DNA from 3 places in the Neobacillus sp. 19 genome. Region 1 is predicted to be linked to each of the others. Evidence: riboswitches for the same ligand, from Rfam matches in the RefSeq annotation. Region 1 holds a riboswitch; each other region holds the start of a gene.
The links. Region 1 has a riboswitch for lysine ahead of ACO1D1_RS18930 (aspartate kinase). Riboswitches for the same ligand answer to the same signal wherever they lie in the genome.
Positions count from the first base shown of each region.

Region 2: linked by a shared signal. The riboswitch ahead of dapA (4-hydroxy-tetrahydrodipicolinate synthase) and the one ahead of ACO1D1_RS18930 (aspartate kinase) in region 1 are both predicted to bind lysine.
Region 3: linked by a shared signal. The riboswitch ahead of ACO1D1_RS24210 (amino acid permease) and the one ahead of ACO1D1_RS18930 (aspartate kinase) in region 1 are both predicted to bind lysine.

Region 1 covers NZ_JBMPZU010000058.1:233,713-241,106, forward strand. Annotated here, with positions in the region: gene sdhB (succinate dehydrogenase iron-sulfur subunit) at 1-294, opposite strand, end outside; gene sdhA (succinate dehydrogenase flavoprotein subunit) at 316-2,067, opposite strand; gene ACO1D1_RS18920 (succinate dehydrogenase cytochrome b558 subunit) at 2,124-2,732, opposite strand; gene ACO1D1_RS18925 (YslB family protein) at 3,145-3,600, shown strand; gene ACO1D1_RS18930 (aspartate kinase) at 3,697-4,911, opposite strand; lysine riboswitch at 5,026-5,203, opposite strand; gene uvrC (excinuclease ABC subunit UvrC) at 5,274-7,046, opposite strand; gene trxA (thioredoxin) at 7,385-7,394, opposite strand, start outside.
Region 2 covers NZ_JBMPZU010000064.1:23,546-30,939, reverse strand. Annotated here, with positions in the region: gene ACO1D1_RS21350 (TldD/PmbA family protein) at 1-1,049, shown strand, start outside; gene ACO1D1_RS21345 (TldD/PmbA family protein) at 1,053-2,396, shown strand; gene ACO1D1_RS21340 (NAD(P)/FAD-dependent oxidoreductase) at 2,472-3,584, opposite strand; lysine riboswitch at 3,819-3,998, shown strand; gene dapA (4-hydroxy-tetrahydrodipicolinate synthase) at 4,124-5,005, shown strand; gene ACO1D1_RS21330 (hypothetical protein) at 5,050-5,619, opposite strand; gene ACO1D1_RS21325 (YdeI/OmpD-associated family protein) at 5,704-6,375, opposite strand; partial or broken gene adhE (bifunctional acetaldehyde-CoA/alcohol dehydrogenase) at 6,524-7,394, opposite strand, start outside.
Region 3 covers NZ_JBMPZU010000083.1:3,938-11,331, forward strand. Annotated here, with positions in the region: gene ACO1D1_RS24175 (DUF1657 domain-containing protein) at 20-223, shown strand; gene ACO1D1_RS24180 (DUF1657 domain-containing protein) at 299-505, shown strand; gene ACO1D1_RS24185 (DUF421 domain-containing protein) at 525-1,385, shown strand; partial or broken gene ACO1D1_RS24190 (multidrug resistance efflux transporter family protein) at 1,452-2,421, opposite strand; gene ACO1D1_RS24195 (MFS transporter) at 2,515-3,744, opposite strand; gene ACO1D1_RS24200 (PH domain-containing protein) at 4,003-4,617, shown strand; gene ACO1D1_RS24205 (YitT family protein) at 4,659-5,474, opposite strand; lysine riboswitch at 5,655-5,844, shown strand; gene ACO1D1_RS24210 (amino acid permease) at 5,948-7,394, shown strand, end outside.

The DNA.
Region 1 (7,394 bases):
CTCTAAACGGATTGGCTGTTCTAATTGATCAACAAGTGCCGAGCAGGATTGACGCGGCTTGCCATTGATGACCATTGAACAAGCACCGCAAACCTCTTCAAGACAGTTCATATCCCAAGTAATAGGGGTTGAGGCTTGTCCCTTCGCGTTTACAGGATTTTTACGAATTTCCATTAACGCCGAAATAACATTCATATTCGGACGGTAGGGAACCTCAAATTCCTCCTCAAAAGGAGCAGAATCTGGACCATCTTGACGCATTATTTTAAACTTTACTGTTTTATTTTCAGACATTCTTTCCTACTCCCCTTTCTATTAATGCTTTTTAGTGTAATCGCGTTCACGCGGCTTAAGCAACGATGTATCAACATCTTCATAATGGAAGGCAGGAGCAGATGTAGAATCAACAAATTTAGCCATTGTTGTTTTTAAGAATTCTTCATCATTCCGTTTCGGGAAGTCTGGTTTATAATGTGCACCACGGCTTTCATTACGGTTGTATGCGCCGATGGTAATAACACGTGCCAATTGCAGCATATTCTGTAATTGGCGTGTAAAGGCTGCTCCTTGGTTGCTCCATTTTGATGTATCATGGATATTAATGTTTTGGTACCGCTCTAAAAGCTCCTGAATCTTTTCATCTGTTTTTAACAGCTGATCATTGTAACGGACTACTGTTACGTTATCTGTCATCCATTCCCCAAGTTCTTTATGAAGTACATACGCATTTTCTGTGCCATTTAGAGACATAATAGCATTCCATTTCTCTTCCTGCTCTTTCACGTGACGATCAAAGATTGTAGAAGAAATCGCTTCAGAACTCTTTTCAAGCCCGTCGACGTACTTCACCGCGTTCGGTCCGGCAACCATTCCGCCATAAACGGCTGAAAGCAAGGAGTTAGCACCAAGACGGTTGGCGCCATGCTGTGAATAATCACATTCACCGGCAGCGAATAGGCCTGGAATAGTAGTCATTTGATCATAATCAACCCATAGTCCGCCCATTGAATAGTGAACAGCTGGGAATATTTTCATTGGAACCTTACGTGGATTATCACCCATGAATTTTTCGTAAATCTCGATAATACCACCCAGTTTTACGTCTAATTCATGTGGATCTTTATGAGATAAATCAAGGAATACCATATTTTCGCCGTTAATTCCAAGCTTCTGACGAACGCAAACATCAAAGATTTCACGTGTGGCAATATCCCGTGGAACAAGGTTTCCGTATGCCGGATATTTTTCTTCTAAGAAGTACCATGGTTTCCCATCTTTATATGTCCAAATTCGTCCGCCTTCACCACGAGCTGACTCACTCATTAAACGGAGCTTATCATCACCAGGGATGGCAGTTGGATGAATTTGAATCATTTCTCCATTTGCGTAAGTTGCTCCCTGCTGGTACACGATTGATGCAGCAGATCCTGTATTAATAACGGAGTTCGTTGACTTACCAAAAATAATTCCAGGACCGCCGGTTGCCATAATAACGGCATCAGCAGAAAACGACTTAATTTCCATTGTTTTAAGGTTTTGGACAACCACCCCGCGGCATACGCCATCATCATCTACAACGGCACCGAGGAATTCCCAGCCCTCATACTTTGTTACCAAACCATCTACTTCGTGACGACGAACCTGCTCATCTAGTGCATATAGCAATTGCTGTCCAGTTGTTGCGCCGGCAAATGCAGTACGGTGGTGCTGTGTTCCACCAAAGCGCCGGAAGTCTAATAAGCCTTCAGGAGTACGGTTAAACATTACTCCCATCCGGTCAAATAAATTAATAATAAACGGTGCAGCTTCACACATCGCCTTTACCGGAGGCTGATTGGCTAAGAAATCACCGCCATAAATGGTATCGTCAAAGTGAATCCACGGAGAATCACCTTCACCTTTTGTATTTACAGCTCCATTAATACCGCCTTGGGCACAAACAGAGTGAGAACGTTTAACCGGAACAAGAGAAAATAGTTCTACCGGTGTTCCCGATTCTGCAACCTTGATGGTAGCCATTAAGCCTGCTAAGCCGCCGCCGACTACGATCACTTTACCTTTACCCATTCGTGACTCACTCCCTCAATCCAAAATACAATATTTTTCCGAACAATAGTTATTTATTAAACAAATGCGATTAATGTTTGAATGGCAATAAATGATAGAATCACAAAAACACCAATTGTCACATATGTAGATATGACTTGTGAACGTGGTGACACAGTAATCCCCCAGCTAACCAGGAATGACCATAAACCATTGGCAAAATGGAAAATAGCTGAAAGGATACCTACTAAATAGAAAACGAACATAAATGGTGATGAAAGAATATCATGCATCATATCATAGGATACCTCAGCACCAAATGCTGCAGCCACACGAGTTTGCCAAACGTGCCATGCAATAAATATCAGTGTGATGACTCCTGTTACACGCTGCACCATGTACATCCAGTTCCTGTATGTACCAAACCTGTTAACATTGCTGCTTGCCGTAAAAGCAATATAAAGTCCGTAAATTGCATGAAAAAGAATTGGTAAATAAATAACTACTGTTTCCAGGACAATCCGGAATGGCAGACTTCCCATAAAACCTGCAGCCTTATTGAAGGATTCCGGTCCTCCTGTGATAAAATGGTTGACTACAAGGTGCTGTATCAGAAATACTCCGATTGGAATAACGCCCAGCAACGAATGCAATCTGCGATAAACAAATTCTCGATTACCCGCCATTACTTTACCCCCCTTGAATTTTTAAACGTGATGTTATGTTTTTCCCCTAACAAGATCCTTAACTTACCACCACTGTGACAATTATGTGACATGTCCATTTTACTCCCAACATCCTAGAGCGTCAAGAAAACGGATACACAATCTTTAGTAAAAAATAAAATTTTTAAAATATATTGATATTATAATAGAATGTATTGAAACGCTTAATAGACTTGTCTTTTTCTAAAAAAAGCAGTATTTTTTCACCCTCATTTACCAACATCTTACTGTTGGTAATTTTACCTTTTAGGAAAAGATAATTATGATGATAAATAAGATTACATATTGTACAATAACATTATTTTATCTTGAAAACAGTAATGAACTTTAACACAAATTGTATATAATAGAATGATAGAAAGAGGGGAAACATGTGAAAGAAAGTACTGTTGTAAATTTGAATGAAAATGACACTGAACCACGAACTATACCGATATTCGGATATGAGTTAATCCGGGAATACCTGTTGCCGGAGATTCTTGGAAAGGACACTCCTGAAATCTTATATTGGGCAGGGAAACGTCTCGCTCGGAAATTCCCGTTGGCTGATTTTGATCAGGTTATTGAGTTTTTTGCTAATGCTTCTTGGGGTCAGCTTCAACTTAAAACAGAAACAAAGCACGCAATTGAAGTTGAATTAGCCAGCCCGTTAATTGTGTCTCGTGTAAAATCAAAAGCAGAGCACTTTTTCCAGCTTGAGGCCGGTTTCCTAGCCCAGCAAATTGAGCTCCAAAAAGAAGTCATCACCGAAGCCTTCGAGCACCCTGTCAAAAAAGCAAACAAGGTCCAATTCACCATTAAATGGGATCCAAAAGACCCCACCAAATAATAGCCGCAAACTTACCAATGTACTATATTCACGTTAAGTAGGGTGACAGGCACCTTAATGGTGCCTGTCACCCTTTTTACTATTAACAGCCTCTTACTATTTACCTAGTTCGAATGCTGAGTGTAGTGCTTCTACTGCTTGGAGCATATGTTTTTCTTCGACGACAGCTGATACTTTTATTTCGGATGTGCTGACCATTTTGATTTGGATGTTGTTTGCAGCAAGTACTTCAAACATTTTTGCTGCTACACCTGGGTTTGAGACCATCCCTGAACCGACAATCGACACTTTAGCTAATTTATTCTCTGCATCGAGCTGTTCATACCCCAGGACTCCTTTATTATCCTCTAGAACCTTTAATGTCTCTAATAAATCATTTGTATGAATGGAGAAAGATAGGTTAGCTGTTCCACCCTCTGTTGTGCTTTGAATAATAATATCAACGTTAAGATGATTCTGCGCTAATGTGGTAAAAATTGTCGATAAACTTGTTAGTGAATTGGTTAGTCCCAGTACCGTTACCTTTGTAATTTCATCTTCAAATGCGACCCCGCGTACCACTAAATTTTGTTCCATTGTTGCTTCCCCCTCAATGACTGTTCCCTCTATTTTCTCCATGCTCGAACGAACCTCAAGCTGAACCTGATAGTTTTTCGCAAATTCCACTGCTCTTGGATGAAGGACACCCGCGCCTAAATTTGCGAGCTCCAGCATTTCATCATACGAAATAGATAATAATTTGCGTGCTTCTTTCACATACCTTGGATCCGTAGTAAACACCCCGGTCACATCGGTATAAATATCGCACTTATCCGCTTTAAGTGCTGCAGCTAATGCCACTGCAGTCGTATCAGAACCCCCGCGGCCAAGCGTGGTAATTTCACCGGTTTCTGTGATCCCCTGGAATCCGGCAACAATAACCACTTTCCCTTCTGAAAGCTGGCTCTGGATTGCTTCCGTATTTATCTTTGAGATTCGAGCATTTCCATGAACCGGTTCCGTTACAATTCCCGCCTGCCATCCTGTATAGGATACGGCTTCAATCCCTTGTTGATTTAAAGCCATCGATAATAAGGAGATTGTCACCTGCTCCCCTGTGGATAACAACATATCCATTTCCCGTTTATTTGGCTGTTTAGAAATTTCTTTCGCAAGACCGACAAGATGATCGGTTGATTTCCCCATCGCCGACACAACGACAACGACATTATTACCCTGATCTTTTTCCTGTTTCACACATGCTGCCACATTTAAGATTCTTTCTACACTACCGACGGAGGTTCCTCCGAACTTTTGGACGATCAGCCCCATGATTTCCCCTACTTTCGATTATTCCTTTTATCTTTCCCTTGAAAAAATAAAAAAAGCAATGAGAGGGCATCTCATTGCTTCATACACACGAAAAAATAAATTCTCGTACACACAATGTAAGATAGCTCTCCAAGACACAAGTCTTGACAATCCTGCATTTATTCAATGCAGAACCAGCAAAGAAAGAAATGAGACCTTCTTCACTTCGGCGAACATCCCCTTTCATGATTCTTCCTTGAAGCTCATCCTTCTCAGAATCATTACTATTGAAGCTCGCACCTCTACCTTCACTTTAGTACTTAAAAGTGATAGTAAATTAAATTTTCACTCATTATAGCATGTTACATTTTTTCTGACAATGTTTATGAATGAAGTTTTTTCATTAATTCCTCCACAACATTCACCGGAATGCCCAGGGCCCGAAATTCTTCGAACGTAGCATCCTTCATTTTCTTCACAGAACCGAATTGCTTCAACAATTGTTTTTTCCGTTTTTCACCAATTCCCGGAATATCGTCCAGCAAGGATTGGAATACACCTTTCCCTCGGAGTTGACGATGGAAGGTAATAGCAAAGCGGTGAACTTCATCTTGAATCCTTTGCAATAAATAAAATTCTTGGCTATTCCTTGCAAGCGGGACTATTTCCAATGGATTTCCATAAAGAAGCTGGGATGTTCTGTGTTTCTCATCCTTAACAAGCCCTGCAAGCGGGATATCCAACCCCAGCTCATTTTCTAGTACATCTCTTACGGCCTCAACATGTCCTTTTCCGCCATCAATGATAATTAAATCTGGAAGCGGCAATTCATCTTTCAATGCTCTTGTGTATCTTCTTCTTGTAACCTCTCTCATTGACTCATAATCATCAGGGCCTTTAACCGATTTGATTTTATATTTTCGGTATTCTCGCTTATTAGCCTTTCCATCAGTAAAAACGACCATCGCGGAAACAGGGTCCGTTCCCTGAATGTTTGAGTTATCAAATGACTCAATCCGGTGCGGGGTATAAATCCCAAGAAGTTCTCCAAGGGTTTCGATTGCTTTGATCGTTCGTTCTTCATCTTTTTCAATCAAGGAGAATTTTTCATTTAAGGCAATTTTGGCATTCTTTATTGCCATTTTGACGAGATCCTTTTTTTGTCCGCGCTGCGGCTGCAGCACTTTGACTTCAAGCAGCTGTTCTGCCATTGATAAGTCTACTTGATCCTGAATCAGAATCTCCTTTGGCTTGAAGTGATTTGCTTTTGTGTAAAATTGGCCAAGGAAGGTTAATATTTCTTCTTCCGGTTCATTGTAAATGGGAAACATGGAAACATCCCGCTCAATGAGCTTTCCTTGACGTACAAAGAAGACTTGAACACACATCCAGCCTTTATCCACGGCATAGCCAAAGACATCACGATCAGTAAAATCTGTCATCGTTATTTTTTGCTTCTCCATGATGGTTTCAATATGAACGATTTTATCACGAAATTCCTTTGCCCGTTCAAAATCAAGTTCCTCTGCGGCAGCAGTCATTTTTTCCGTAAGCTCTTTTTTAATTTCCTTATACCCGCCATTTAAAAAGCGCGTAATTTCATCGGTCATCTGCTTATACTGTTCCTCGCTCACTTCATTGACACATGGGGCGAGGCACTGCCCTAAATGGTAATAAAGGCAGACTCGGTCAGGCAATGTGGAGCATTTGCGCAGCGGGTAAATCCGATCGAGTAGTTTTTTGGTTTCGTTAGCCGCACCGACATTCGGGTAGGGGCCAAAGTATTTGCCCTTATCCTTTTTTACTTTTCGTGTAATGATCAGCTTCGGATGCCTTTCAGCTGTCAGTTTAATAAACGGATAGCTTTTGTCATCCTTCAGCATGATATTGTATTTTGGATCGTACTTCTTGATAAGGTTTAATTCCAGTAAAAGTGCTTCTATATTCGAAGAGGTAACAATATATTCAAAGTCCTCAATTTCGTTGACAAGTCTTAATGTTTTGCCATCGTGCGAACCGGTGAAATAGGACCGAACACGGTTCTTCAGCACCTTTGCTTTCCCCACATAGATGATGGTTCCCTGACGGTCCTTCATTAAGTAGCAGCCAGGCTGATCAGGCAGCAGTGTCAGTTTTTGCTTTATCGTTTCATTCATTTCCGGCCACCCCACTCCGTCTTTTTTTGGCTATCTTATAAAATAGTAATGCAAACGGCACATAAAGGGAAGTAGGAAGGCAGTTCATTTACCGATTGAGGTATTTTTTATGGGTTTCGGTCAATGTAACGGGGTTTCATTTACCACTTGGCCGTCTTTTTCGTGATTTGGTCAATGTAATAGGGTTTCATTTACCACGCGGGCTTCTTTTTTCTTTAGATGGTAAATGAACTTTTTATCTAGCTGCCACATTCATCTTTTTTCCTACTTTTAGTTACATAAAACGCAAAAAACCTTAGCGGGAACGGTCTCCAGCTAAGGTTTTTTCACTTTAGATCTTATACGTGT
Region 2 (7,394 bases), on a different contig from region 1:
AAGTAGATAAAAACCGAAAGGCAGCCATCATGAAAAATGCTTATACCACTGCTAAGAACTATCATTCTAGTATCTCTCAAGTCACAGTCCGTTACATGGATGAGGAACAAAATGTACTAATTGCCAATTCCGAAGGAAAATTTATTGAAGATAAACGTGTTCGCTCAAGACTTGCCATTCAGGCAGTAGCCGTAAGAGATAATCAAATGGAAACGGGTTTTTATGGTCCGGGTGCCCATCAAGGCTTTGAGTTTTTTGAAAATTTAAATTTAGACCATTATGCGAATGAAGCAGCCCGTATTGCTGTGACAATGCTCGATGCCAGTCCATGTCCAAGCGGGAAATTCCCTGTGATTATCGACAATGAATTTGGCGGGGTTATTTTTCATGAAGCTTGTGGACACGGTTTAGAAGCTACTGCCGTTGCGAAAAACAACTCAGTGTTCGCGAATCGTATTGGTGAACGGGTTGCTCCTTCCATTGTTACATATATTGATGACGGGACAATTCAAAATGAGTGGGGTTCCATCCATATCGATGATGAAGGCGAAAAGGCGCGAAAAATTGTACTTATCGAAAATGGGATTCTTAAAGGCTATTTAATTGATAAATTTAATTCTCGCAGAATGGGTATGGAATCAACTGGATCCGGCAGAAGACAATCATTCCGTTTTGCCCCAACCTCAAGAATGACAAATACGTATATTGCTCCTGGAAAATCAACACCAGAAGAAATTATCACCAATACCGAACAAGGAATTTACACTAAATATATGGGCGGCGGCCAAGTTAATCCGGCTACAGGTGATTACAACTTTGCAGTCATGGAAGCGTACGAGGTGAAAAACGGCAAGCTCGGAAAACCTTTGAAGGGTGCTACATTAATCGGTAATGGTCCAAAAACATTACAGTTGGTTGATATGGTCGGCAATAATTTGGGTCATGGCGCCGGAATGTGCGGTTCATTGAGTGGAAGTATTCCAGTGAATGTGGGTCAGCCAATGATCCGTGTCAGCGAAATTACTGTCGGCGGGACGAAGGGGGAATAAGCCGTGAACATTCAAGAATTTCAAGCGAAATTATTTAATGAGGCACAAAACCGCGGATACACGGATGTAGAAATGTATTATGAAAGGAAAGAAGTCTTTGGCTGTCAAGTATACAATGGCGAAATTGATCAATATGAAATTGCTGAAGACGGCGGGGTTTCCTTCCGCGGTATCATTGATGGGAAAATGGGTTATGCCTATTCCGAAAAAGTTGAAGAGGCTTCCATCCCTTTCTTGCTGGAAAACGCAAAAGAAAATACACAGATCATGCATGATGAAGATATTGAAGAAATTTTTGCCGGAAGCAGTCAGTATGAACAAGGAAACTTCTTCTCAACATCCTTAAATGAAGTATCCATTCCCGAAAAAATAAAATTTATTAAAGATGTTGAACGTGAATTACTTGCAATAGATACTCGAATTGTGGCGACCGATTATTGCATGATACGGACAGAAACAGTTTCTCGGAATCTGTCCAATAGTAAAGGTTTGTCTTTAACCGACCAAATGAATTATATGTATGTAATTACGGAAGCCATCGTAAAAGACGGTGAGGAAACGAAAACTTCCTTTGAATTTAAAGTGACAAAAGACTTCTATCAGTTGGATGCCAAGGAAATGGCAAGAAAAGCCGCAGAGGAAGCACTTTCACAATTAGGGTCCAGAAATATTGCCAGCAAGGAATACCCCGTTCTATTACGAAATGATGCAGCTGCAAGTCTGTTAGCGACATTCTCGTCTAATTTTTCTGCTGAGAACACACAAGCAGGTATTTCATCCTTAAAGGATAAGCTAGGTAAGAAAATTGCCGGGCAAAAGATTACGATTCTCGATGACCCATTTCTAGAGGATGGTCTTGCCAGTAGAACCTTTGACAGTGAGGGCGTTGCGTCGAAGAAACTGACATTAGTAGAATCAGGAGTATTACAATCCTTGCTTCACAATCAAAAAACAGCGAAAAAGGAACAAACTGAGACTACCGGTCATGCACATAAGGATTCTTATAAAAGTGCAGTTAAGGTCGGTCCTTCTAATCTTTTCCTGAAGCCTTCCGCAGTATCGTTTGAAGATTTGCTCGGCAGAATGAATGAAGGGATATTCATAACTAGTCTATCGGGCTTGCATTCCGGGGCAAATACGGTTTCTGGTGACTTTTCCGTCGCTGCAAATGGATTCTATGTTGCTGATGGGAAGATTCAATATCCGGTAAATTTAATGACCATCGCCGGTAATTTCTATCAATTATTAAAGGATGTCGAAGAAATTGGTGAGGATCTAATCTTCCCGCTTACACCAGTTGGTTCTCCGTCGGTCTTAGTTAAATCATTATCGGTTACGGTCGAGTAATAGGGCTTTTAGGTGGGAGCGCCAATTTATCTTGGCGGCTCCTCTTTTTATTTTTTAAAATAATAAATACTGTCTTTAAAGAGCTCCCGATACGGCATAGGAACCAAAATCAATCTCTGTCTGTTTACCCATCACATGCTTAGCTATCTCTGCACCAAGATATGGTCCGCTAGTTAGCCCTGAGGCGCCAAGTCCATTGGCAACATAAATTCCTTCGAAATGTGGTAATGGCCCTGCCACTGGTAAAAAACCCGGGGTGAAAGGTCGAAACCCCACCCTTGTTTCAAGTAAAGTACCGTTCGATAGACCTGGTGCCACCTCTAAGGCTTGGTTTAAGATCTCATGAATACCACCGGCCGTTACTCGAATGTCAAATCCAGCTTCATTTTCATGTGTGGAACCCACGATTACCCGGCCATTTTCAAAGGTAAGGATGTACTGGTTATGGAGTGGCAGGACAACCGGCCATGAATTTGTATCCGTTTCAGGCAATTCCAGATGAACAATCTGTGCCTTTTGTGGTTTGACTAAGAATTCCACGCCCAGTGGCTGCAAAAGTTCTTTTGACCACGCCCCTGCCGTAACAATTACTTGATCCGCCAACAAAAGAGTTCCTTCGTGCCTAATCCCAATAACTCGATTTCCTTCATAAATAATCGCAGCATTCCCTCTCAGGATAGTCACTCCATTCTTTATTGAAGTATGGACCAGCGAATCCCGTAAAGCTCTGCCATTTACTCGTGCTCCACCACTTATATGAACGGAACCAAACACCTCTGAGACCGGTGGAAATAGACTTTTCGTTTCCGTAGGTGACAAAATGGATATTTCACCAATTTCCGGGGCATCCTCCCGGCGTTTTTCGGCGCGCTCCGCCATCTGCTCCAGCTTATTACTGTCTGTATGAAGACTAATGGCTCCAACCCTTTTGTACCCTGTATCATTTTCGCCCTCTGCTTCCAATTGAGCAATTAATTCAGGATAATAGCGCGCTCCCCCTTTTGCCGGGCTATACCAGGCTTTATTCCGTCGCTGCGAAAGCCAAGGACAAACAATCCCTGCAGCCGCATCTGTTGCCTGTCCACGGTCGTGGCGGTCAATTAAAGTAACTTTTACCCCTAAATTAGCAAGGTGATAAGCGGTGGAGGCACCGAGAATCCCTGCTCCTATCACAATTACCTTTTCCATATAACACCTTTTCATTTAGTTTTCTTAAGCTCATTTTAGTTGTCCAATCTGTACTTTACTAGTTCATTCACATTTTATGACGAATGATACCCCATATAATGATAACAAAAAATTGAAATATTATAAATTTGCTGTTCATTAAAGCGTTTCAATTGGACAAATCACTTGAATAATAATGAATTATCTGTTAGATTAGAAATCAATTAAATACTTTCTTACTTCAATACCTTTTGAAGTGAGGATAGAGGCGCAAAGACCATTAGTACACTTTTTGAGGATGATGAGATCCACTGAGAATGGTGGAAAGGGGAATTTGCCGAAGCTTCCAAGAACTCATTCATCTTGAAGCTGGTTCTGTTGTTGAATAAGCACAGAATTGTCATATAGGAAACTATATGGAGGGCTATCTCACGCATAGGAACTTTGTTTTATATTATGTTTCTACTGCAGCAGCGTACCCTCGTTGCTGCTTTTTTGCGTTGATAAAAAAGTGGCCTCTGCCCCTCTAATTTCTAAAAAAATGAAAAAGGGTGAGAATGATGAATTTTGGCCAAGTATTAACTGCAATGGTGACTCCATTTGATCAAAATGGTGAAATTGATTTTGACGCAACACGGAATTTAGTGAATCATTTACTTGCAAATGGAACCGATGGATTGGTTGTTGCTGGGACAACAGGTGAGTCCCCTACCTTAACAACCGAGGAAAAAGTCGCTTTATTTAAATTTGTGGTTGAAATTGTAAATGGAAGAGTTCCGGTCATTGCAGGTACGGGATCAAATGACACAAGGGCTTCAATTAGCCTTACAAAACTTGCGGAGGAGACTGGCGTTGACGGGATTATGCTTGTTGTTCCCTACTATAACAAGCCATCCCAAGAAGGGTTATTCCAACACTTTAAAGCCATCGCCGAATCAACTTCTTTGCCGGTAATGCTTTATAATATCCCGGGCCGAACTGGCATCAACATGGATGTGGACACTATTGTCCGGCTTTCAAACATTAACAATATTGTCTCCATCAAAGAAGCAAGCGGCAATCTAGATGCGATCGCAGAAATTATAAGTCAAACTTCTGAAGATTTTACGCTTTACAGTGGCGATGATGGACTAACATTGCCCATTTTAGCGATTGGCGGTACAGGAATTATATCTGTTGCTTCCCATGTCATTGGTAATGAAATGCAGGAAATGGTGACTAATTTTAAAAATGGGCATTTGAAGGAGGCAGCATCAGCACATCGGCATCTTCTCCCGCTCATGAAAGCCCTATTTGCTGCACCAAACCCAACACCGGTTAAAGCGGCCTTGAATCTAACTGGAGTCAATGTTGGCGGTGTCCGCCTGCCGTTAATTCCGTTAACGAATGACGAAGAGTCAGCACTAAAAGGGATTTTACCGGTTAACATGCTCGATAAATAATAAACGTAACAAGGCTGCCAATTCCCCCAAAGGGCTAGGCAGCCTTATTTTTTCACAATCGTAGATTTCATCAATAACCTTGCTGCCTTCTTGCCTAGGACCATCCAAATCCAACTATAAACTAATGAAAACAGAAAGATTAATAGGACTACCTTACTATTAAAGGTATGAGAAACGGTTGGGCCTAAGACAGGAAAACGAAAAACATATAATAAAGCCATGATCCCTGCTGTTAGTGAACTGCCACCAAACACGGTGATTGACAGCCAATTCTTCCAAAACTTAAATGCTGTCCCTAAGCTAATCCCTAATAATCCAGTTGTAAAAGGAAATACAAACAGCTCGCTAGGCAGGAAAATCATTAATAATAATATAGTATTAAAATATGACATAATTCCAATCCTTAAAGAAATCAAACATGAAAGGACAATTGGCAAGGTGGTTAAAATACTTAATGCATAACCAATGCCAGCAAAAACACCAGCTGACTGAAAGATTGCTGCCAGAGCAGTGAAGACAGCACCCAAAACGATTTTGTTTGTTCGTGAATAAGAGACTTTCAAGGGAAATTGGGTATTTTGCTGCTGTCCCCTTCTGCCCTCGTGCTCATTCATCGCAAACACCCCCTGTTTAAGTTAATGTCTTTGTATCTTAAATTATGAGACATAATTTTAAACAGGTAATATGTCAGCGGACTTTTAATTTCCGCTTCGATATAACTCGCGGCTCTTGTAACCTTTTCCGAGAATCATTTTCATTTCCTCGCGTCGTTTTGCTTTTGTTACCTCTTGTTTTGCACTGTATACATATCGAGCCCAATCTTTACGGTACCCAGGGGTAAGTGATTGATAGAAGGCAAGTAAGTCCGGTGTATCCTGTAAATCCTTTTCTACCACTGGAATATAGGAAATATAATCATCCACACATTGACTCGCTTTCGGAGATGTTTGATTTTTGGATTTTGAATCTTCTTTCAGACCAACCACCGTAAAAACCTCATCTAACCCGACCATACGAGAAAATTTGATCGTGCTTGTCCCAATATAGCCATCTTGATCTGCACCTATCCCGCTTAACAAATCATCACGATGAATGAAGGTTGGATAGATTTTATTTCCCTTTTTTGGATAAGCCACATACATATAGCCGTTTTTATTTAGATAATTTTTATCAATGACCTTTTTTACAAGTTCCTGTAAAGATGCCATATCTAATACAAAGGCAAAAATAAGATCATATGAATGTTCGCGCAGTTCATTATCATAACCAGTGAGTTCTGCCAAATAATCAGCACCATAGGGTAAATGTAGTACGGCTATTTTTTTATATTTCTGTAGATTTAGTTTTTCTACTATTGTTTTTCCCATCATTCCACCTGCTTGGATATTTTCGAATTGTAAAAATACAATAATTAGTATACATCGTTAGTTATGCCATTGCTATTTTTTTATTTAAAAATGGGCTAGACCCCCGGCGTTTAAAACATTGCTGCACCAGTGGTCTGAACCCAAAAATGGTTTACATTCCTTTATACGCTAATCGGTAAATCTCCGCTAATTCTGTAACTAACGGAAGCTTTGGATTGGCAGTTGTACATTGATCTTCAAACGCACGATCTGCTAAGAAATCAACTTTGCTTTCGAAGTCGGCTTGATCGATATTGTTTGCCTCTAAACTCATTGGGACTTCTAGTTCTTTGGCTAATTGAATGATAGCCTGAACGAGACTCTCAACACCTTCCTCAGTTGTGTTTGCAGGGAAACCTAAAGTTCTAGCAATTTCTGCATAACGTTTATCTGCTTTGAAGTGGTTATACTTTGGAAATGCGGTAAATTTCTTCGGTTTTGTGGCATTGTAGCGAATAACATGCGGCAAAAGTACCGCATTCGCACGTCCATGCGCAATATGGAATTCAGCTCCTAGTTTATGAGCTAGACTATGGTTTATTCCTAAAAAGGCATTTGCAAATGCCATACCCGCAATTGTTGAAGCATTATGAACCTTTTCACGTGCTTCTTCATCACTGCCATTTTTGTAGGCTCTTGGCAGGTATTCAAAGACCAATTGGATTGCTTTCATCGCCAGGCCATCTGTAAAGTCATTGGCCATACAGGATACATACGCTTCTATCGCATGTGTTAATACATCCAAACCTGTATCGGCTGTAATGTGTTTTGGTACCGTCATGACGAACTGGGGATCAATAATCGCCACATCTGGTGTCAATTCATAATCAGCGAGCGGGTATTTCGTATTTGATTCCTTATCGGTAATCACGGAGAATGAGGTTACTTCTGATCCTGTACCGGAAGTCGTAGGAATGGCAACGAATTGCGCCCTTTCTCCAAGACGTGGATATTTTACGATTCGTTTGCGAATATCCAGGAAT
Region 3 (7,394 bases), on a different contig from region 1:
TGACGAAAGAAGGATAAAGATGACAGTCGGTACTCAAGTAAAACAAGCATTAGCAGGACTTAAAAGTGCACAAGCAAGTTTTGAAACGTTTGCGCTTGCTACAGATAATCAAAATGCCAAGCAACTTTATCAACAAGCAGCACAGCAAACACAATCCGTTTTAGACAGTCTTGAACCGAGACTTCAAGAAATCATGGCCGAAGAACCGCAGTACAATCAATAAAGCTGTTTTAGGTTGGCGATCCCAAGCCAACCCCTTTTTCATTTTAAGAATTTCCTATGAAAGGAAGTTACTTTTATGACGATCGCTTCAAATGTCAAACAATGTCTTTTCACCTTAAAAGGCATTGAAGCCCAATTATCTTCATTCGCATTAAATTCACTTGATGATGAAGCAAAAAAAATTTTCCACGAAACGAGTCTGCAAATTGGAGATATAAAAAAAGATCTGCAATACCGTGTTTTAGAACTGGAACGTCATGAACCACAATTCAAGGGGACATAATATTTTGAGGTGAGAAAAGATGCCAGGTTGGACGTTTATTATCATGCGCTCTTTAATTTTCTTGCTGCTCTTATTTATTACCACAAAAGTTCTGGGAAAGAAGCAAATATCTGAACTTTCCTTTTTTGAGTATGTCGCAGGCATTACGATTGGAAGTATAGCTGGTGAGGTTGTCACAGGACTTGAGGCGAATATCTATCATGGTGCCCTCGCCATTGTCGTATTTGGATTGATTACTTTTTTAGTGAACTACATGGCAATAAAAAGTAAAAAATTCAGTGATTTTGCTGAAGGGAAAAGTACAGTCGTCATTCAAGATGGAAAAATCTTGGAGAATAATTTAAAGAAAGAAAAGTATACGATCGATGAACTTTCTGCACTCCTAAGGCAAAAAAACATTTTTAAAGTTGCTGACGTTGAATTTGCAGTATTGGAACCACGCGGTAATTTAAGTGCCTTATTAAAAAAAGAAAATCAACCTTTAACACCAAAAGATTTACAAATGAAAATGCCAAATGAAAAAGAACCGCAAACCATCATTATGGACGGGAATATCGTGGATGAGGCATTACGGTGTGCCGGAAAAGGCAGAGGCTGGCTTTATACGGAGTTAGAAAAACTTGGTGTGACATTGGATAATGTTTTTCTTGGGCAAGTGGATTCGTATGGTGAGGTAACCGTGGATCTTTATGATGATAAAATTAAAGTACCAACGCCTGCAGCGCGTCCGTTATTACTGGCAACTCTCAAAAAGACCCAAGCAGACTTAGAAATTTTCTCATTAGAAACTGATTGCAAAAAGTCAAAGGCAATGTATAAGAAAAATGCAGCTATTCTTCAAGAAACCATTGAGCGGCTTACACCTTTCCTAAACGGATAAAAGGAATAAAAAAATCCTTATCAATTTTGTTGATAAGGATTCGTCATTTCCATTTTATTTTTCCGCCTAAGCACTAAGTTTTTCTATTTTTGGTTTTACTTCTTTGTTGGAAACATAGCTGTGCAGGATCATGCCTGCCATGATCAATGCCATGCCGCTCCATGATAAAGCTGAAGGCATCAATGAATTTAACAGTAACAATTCTCCGATAACAGCAAATAAAACTTCCATTGACTGCGTAGCCTCTACAGCAGCAAGTTTCTGCATGTCTCCCCTTACAAGATCTGTTGCATGAAAGAAGAGTATAGTTGCAATTACTCCGGAGGTTATTGCTACAAGTGCGGATTGGACAGTTTGTCCAAAGCTTGGCGGTCCGCTATCAATTAGTCCAAAGATGGATAAGACAATCCAGAAGGGCAAGCTTGCAATCGTCATTCCTAATACCCGTTGAAATACATCTAGGCGGCCGCCGCAAACCTCCATCATTTTTCTATTGCCTAATGGGTAGGCAAATGATGCTACAACAACAGGTAAGACTCCTAAAGATAAGGCAATGACAGATAAATGGTTTGCTTGTTCCACCTGCATCAAAATGATTCCCAATAAAATGATTAAGGACATTCCTAAGCCTTTAAAAGGAATTTTCCCCTTTATCCGTTTTGGGCCTTGGTCGGTCATGACCGTTTCATAAAAAAGAGGTGCCAGGGAAGGAACCTGAGATGATGGTAATCTGCCAGGTTGCTGCAATCAGCCAGCCTGGGGCATATGCAGCTGAAAAACAAATAGGGGCATAGAATAATCCGAAGCCAATAGAACTCCACAGCAGCCAGGAACCCGGCCGTTGTTTCATTTCCACAAATAATGGTTTTAAATTTTTCCTGGCCATTACAATGAAGAAAAGGAAAGGAACCATGAAGAAATATCTTAACGATGCACTCCAAATCCAGCTCCCCCCTGCTAGTTCCATCGATCTATTTAGGATAAAAGTAAAGGCAAAAAAGAATGAAGCAAAGATGCCTACAATAATGGGACGCATGGTTTCTAATCTCCTTTTGTAATTCTATATATAGTGTTATTTTCCACAAAAAAAGGGAAACCAGCAAGTGGTTTCGCTAAAATACCGAACATCTTACCATGTTTGTTCATTCACATCTAAGAAAAAGTACCTCCTGCTCATTAAGGCAACTGTAAAAGAACAAAGGAAAAGTACAGTTGCCACCATAAAGGTGGTTCTTATACCAAAGGATTCGGTAATCCATCCCATCAAAATAGATGATAAACCAAAGGAACCAAATATCAATGTACCCCTGGCTGAATAAACTTTAGCTAAAAGCTGTTCCCTTGCGCTTTGTTGGATGATCGTGGTCTCGGCCACATCTCGAGCCATTTGCGGCAATCCAAACAAGAAAGACACGAATAAAGCAAACCAAGGGACTGAGGTCATTCCGAATAAAAAGGTAATCATGATTAAGCTTAATGTAGACAAAAGGATTGTTTGTCCTAAATTTCTTTCTAACATATGTGAAAAGCGATAAATCAGCAGTCCCCCAAATAGCATTCCGGCAAAAAAGGAGCCATTAATAAATCCCCACCAGTTCTCCCCTTTATTTAATGCCTCCGAAACATAAACAAACAAAATAGCTGCAATCCAAACCCCGTTTGCAAAGGTTTCGAGTATGTTCATTAAACTGATCGTCCGGAGCTGCTTGGAATTCCAAATGATTCTCCAACCCTCTTTTAAGACATCCATTCGCGACTGCTCTTCTTTAATTTGCTGGTTCGCAACATGATCGATAAGCCCCATTAATACGCTAGAGAGCAGGTATAAGACGAAGGTAAACCAGAGAATCCTCCTTGCTCCCAAAGAAACTAATAAGATACTACCGATGGGCCAAGCAATCAACTGAACGATTTGATCAGAAATGGCAAGTAAACTATTGGTTTTCATAAGTTTGCTTTGCTCTACAAGACTTGGAACAAGAGCGTTTCGAGCCGGTGATGCCCATCCATCTAAAAAGGAAATCAAACAGATTAGTAAATAAATTCCGAACAGCCAGCCAGCATTTACGATGCCTGCTAGTAAACACATACCTAATAGCAACAATGTCTTACCGCATTGGGAAAAAAATAAAATAGACTTAAGGTTGTATTTATTGATGATTAATGGTGCCAATAATCCGCTAATTAAAGCAGAAATAGTATAAAAAAACGGAACAAGCGACATATAGGTAACTGAACCAGTCGCATCAAAGATCATTTTTATTAAACATACAACATATAAAATATCACCTAGATTGGCTGACATTTGCCCAAACCAAAGAAACCGGATAGAAACCTGTTTTCCGAAAAAAATGGACATGTTACACCCTCACTTTTTATTAAATTTTCATTTAAAAGTAAGGTGGTTTACATCGGACTTCCTCCAAGATCAATCAAATTTTTCTTTAGTATACCAGATTTCTGAATTGTTTGTTAATGACCGACAGAAATTTATGTATACTTATTTTATAAATGGCATAGAGTATTTCGTCGTCCAAAAGTTCGCTCAGGGTTGAAACCTTATGCCGCTTTGTTCGTACATAAATTTAGAAAAAAATAATAAAGTGAGGTTGACACAATGTTTGGAAAAGTAGCTGCAGATATTTTAGGATTAAGTGATGTGGGTTCAGTTATTAAGCCGGAGAATTATGATAAGGTGGATGCAGATGATTATGTTATGCATGAAGACAATGAGAAAATATATTTCTTAATCAAATCAAAATCCGATGAATATTGTTTTACAAATAATTCCCTTATACATCTTGATGGTACTAGTGCAACAAGTAAAAAGCGCATGCTTCACCGCTATAGTTATGCTACCAATAGAATTTCAGATGTTTACCTAGAAACAGCTGGAACGGTTGATCTTGATGTAGAAATTAAATTTAAAATTGGCTCGCAGCCCTTCTCCATCGACGTTCATAAGAAACATATTGAAGAAATAAAAGATTTGTACAAAGCACTTATCAAAATTTCCGAAATTTCACATGAAAATGAAATCTCGCTCCAATTTGCCAAACAAAGCCTTGATGTAGCCTCAACAACTCTTGGCCGTATCACAAGTCCTGACAGCAACTTGGTTGTTCAATTCAAAATGCTTAATCAAGCTGCCTTTCAATGGCTGGAGGATAGCAAAAAACAATATTGTGTAAAAGATTTTGGTTATGTATTTGAAAAGTATATTAATAATTAGCAAATATATAAAAATAACCCCAAATTCAGGGGTTATTTTTGTTAATGCGGGCTGGGTCTGTGAAATAGTCCCATTACTTCAATGGTTTCAGTTATATTGACAAAAGCCGCAGGATCGATTTCAGTTATTAGATGTTTCACCTCATTTAACTCATACCTTGAAATAATGGTAAATAATACATTTCGATGGTCATTAGAATAGCCGCCAACACCATCCATTATAGTCAATCCTCTGTACAAGTTAGTGAGCAAGTGCCTTCGCATTTCTTGGCCTTTTTCAGTAATTATCATGATTGTTAACTTTGCGTGATCGGTATAAATAGCATCCACTACTTTACCTGTTACAAAAATGGATACTAAAGTATTAAGTGCTACATCCCAATTAAATATAAAGCCGCTAATGAGAATGACTACTGCATTCATTCCTGAAAGCAAGGTGCCAATCGGAAAGTCTCTTTTCCGTGACACAATCATTCCGATAATATCAAATCCCCCAGTCGAACCGGAACAGCGGAACACGATTCCCACGCCAATACCTGTTAAGGCTCCTCCAAAAATCGATGATAATATGGTGTCTTTAGCAACCTCATATACAGGGACCAAATATAGACCAAATGAAATAATGATGACAGATAATATCGTATTCATGATAAACCTTTTTCCAAGCATTTTATATCCGATAATTAATAATGGAAGATTTAACAGAAAATTAGCTACTCCCGTATTAATTGGAGTGATCATGCCAAATAACATAGAAATACCGCTTAATCCGCTGCTTAACACTTGATGAGGGATTAAAAAGAGATTAAAACCTGTCACAATTATGAGGGACCCGAGTATTAAACCAAGAAACTGCAACCTATTCATCTCCTGCCACTTGTTCTTTTAATGAATATTACCGATTCTCCGTTATGAAGTAAATTAAATAGTTTTTTACAATAATAAAAAATTATCTGGAAATTTTTCCATTTGACTTTTTATAAATAATATTTATACTATATAAATATATTAACTTCATAGTATAAATCCTCATCAAACCGATGAGGTAGAGGTCGCGGTTTTTATTAGTATGGCGGACGAGGTGATGAGACTCCAATGACTCCGTTTGAAAGGAAAAGCTGCCGAAGCGTGTATTCATCTCTGGAATTGCATGCTGGGGCTGTCTCCGAATAGGAACAGAACTGTCACGTATAGCCCTACCAGCTGTGCGTGTTGAGCTATCTTTCGGAAGGTATGATGCGGGGTATTGACAATGCCATCGATTCTGCTTCGATGGCATTTTTTATTCCAAACTCCTTCTCGAAAAACAAACAGAAAAAGGAGTCATAAATATGCAAACAGCTAGACAATTAGAAGAACAGGTTTATTCAGATGAACGCACAAACAAACAGGAAACGATTGAGCTAAAACGCAGCTTAAAATCACGTCACCTTACAATGATTTCTTTAGGAGGAACGATAGGTACCGGCCTATTCCTTGCAAGCGGCGGTGCCATTCATTCTGCCGGACCTGGCGGGGCGCTCCTTTCCTATCTTGTCATCGGGGTCATGGTATACTTTTTAATGCAAAGCTTAGCTGAGATGGGTGCCTATATGCCCGTTGCCGGAAGCTTTAGCACATATGCAACAAAATTTGTTGATCCAGCTTTCGGTTTTGCACTCGGTTGGAATTACTGGTATAACTGGGCAATCACCATTGCTGCTGAATTAGCTGCTGTTACAATGATCATGAAATTCTGGTTCCCAAATACGCCATCAATTATTTGGAGCAGTACCTTTTTAGTGATTATGTTTCTATTAAATTATCTGTCTGTAAAAGGGTTTGGCGAGGCAGAGTATTGGTTTTCTCTTATTAAAGTAGTGACAGTTGTTATTTTTATCATAACTGGCACGTTAATGATATTTGGTATTATGGGCGATCATGCGATTGGATTTAAAAACTTTACAGTTGGTGATGCGCCATTCCACGGCGGGTTTATGGCCATGCTGGGAATTTTTATGGCCGCTGGATTTTCTTTCCAAGGAACCGAACTACTAGGTGTCGCAGCCGGGGAAACCGATAATCCCGAAAAGGCAATTCCTCGTGCTGTAAAATCTGTATTTTGGCGGATTCTTTTATTTTATGTGCTAGCTATATTAGTGATCGGACTTCTGATTCCATATACAAATGGAAACTTGGCCAATGGTGATGTTTCCGTCAGCCCATTCACACTTGTATTTCAAAAAGCAGGAATTGCTTTCGCAGCATCTGTCATGAATGCCGTCATTTTAACAGCCGTATTATCTGCCGGAAATTCAGGCATGTATGCTTCGACACGGATGCTCTGGGATTTAGCGCGCCAAGGAAAAGCGCCAAAATTCTTAGGCAAACTAAATAAAAGAGGCGTTCCAGTCAATGCCTTAATTGCTACAACATTAGTAGGAACATTAGCGTTCCTTGCATCATTCTTTGGTGATGGTACCGTTTATGTTTGGCTTTTAAATGCTTCTGGTATGTCAGGATTTATTGCTTGGCTTGGAATTGCCGTTTGCCACTATCGTTTCCGTAAATCATATGTTGCGCAAGGCAAGGATTTAAGCTTGCTGCCATTTAAATCAAAACTCTTTCCATTTGGACCGATTTTCGCCTTTGCTGTCTGCGGATTTGTTGTTTTAGGACAAAATTATTCAGCCTTTATGGGTGACCATATCGACTGGAATGGTGTATTAGTTTCTTACATTGGGATACCTCTTTTCCTTGTTTTATGGCTTGGATACAAATTCACCAAAAAAACAAAGG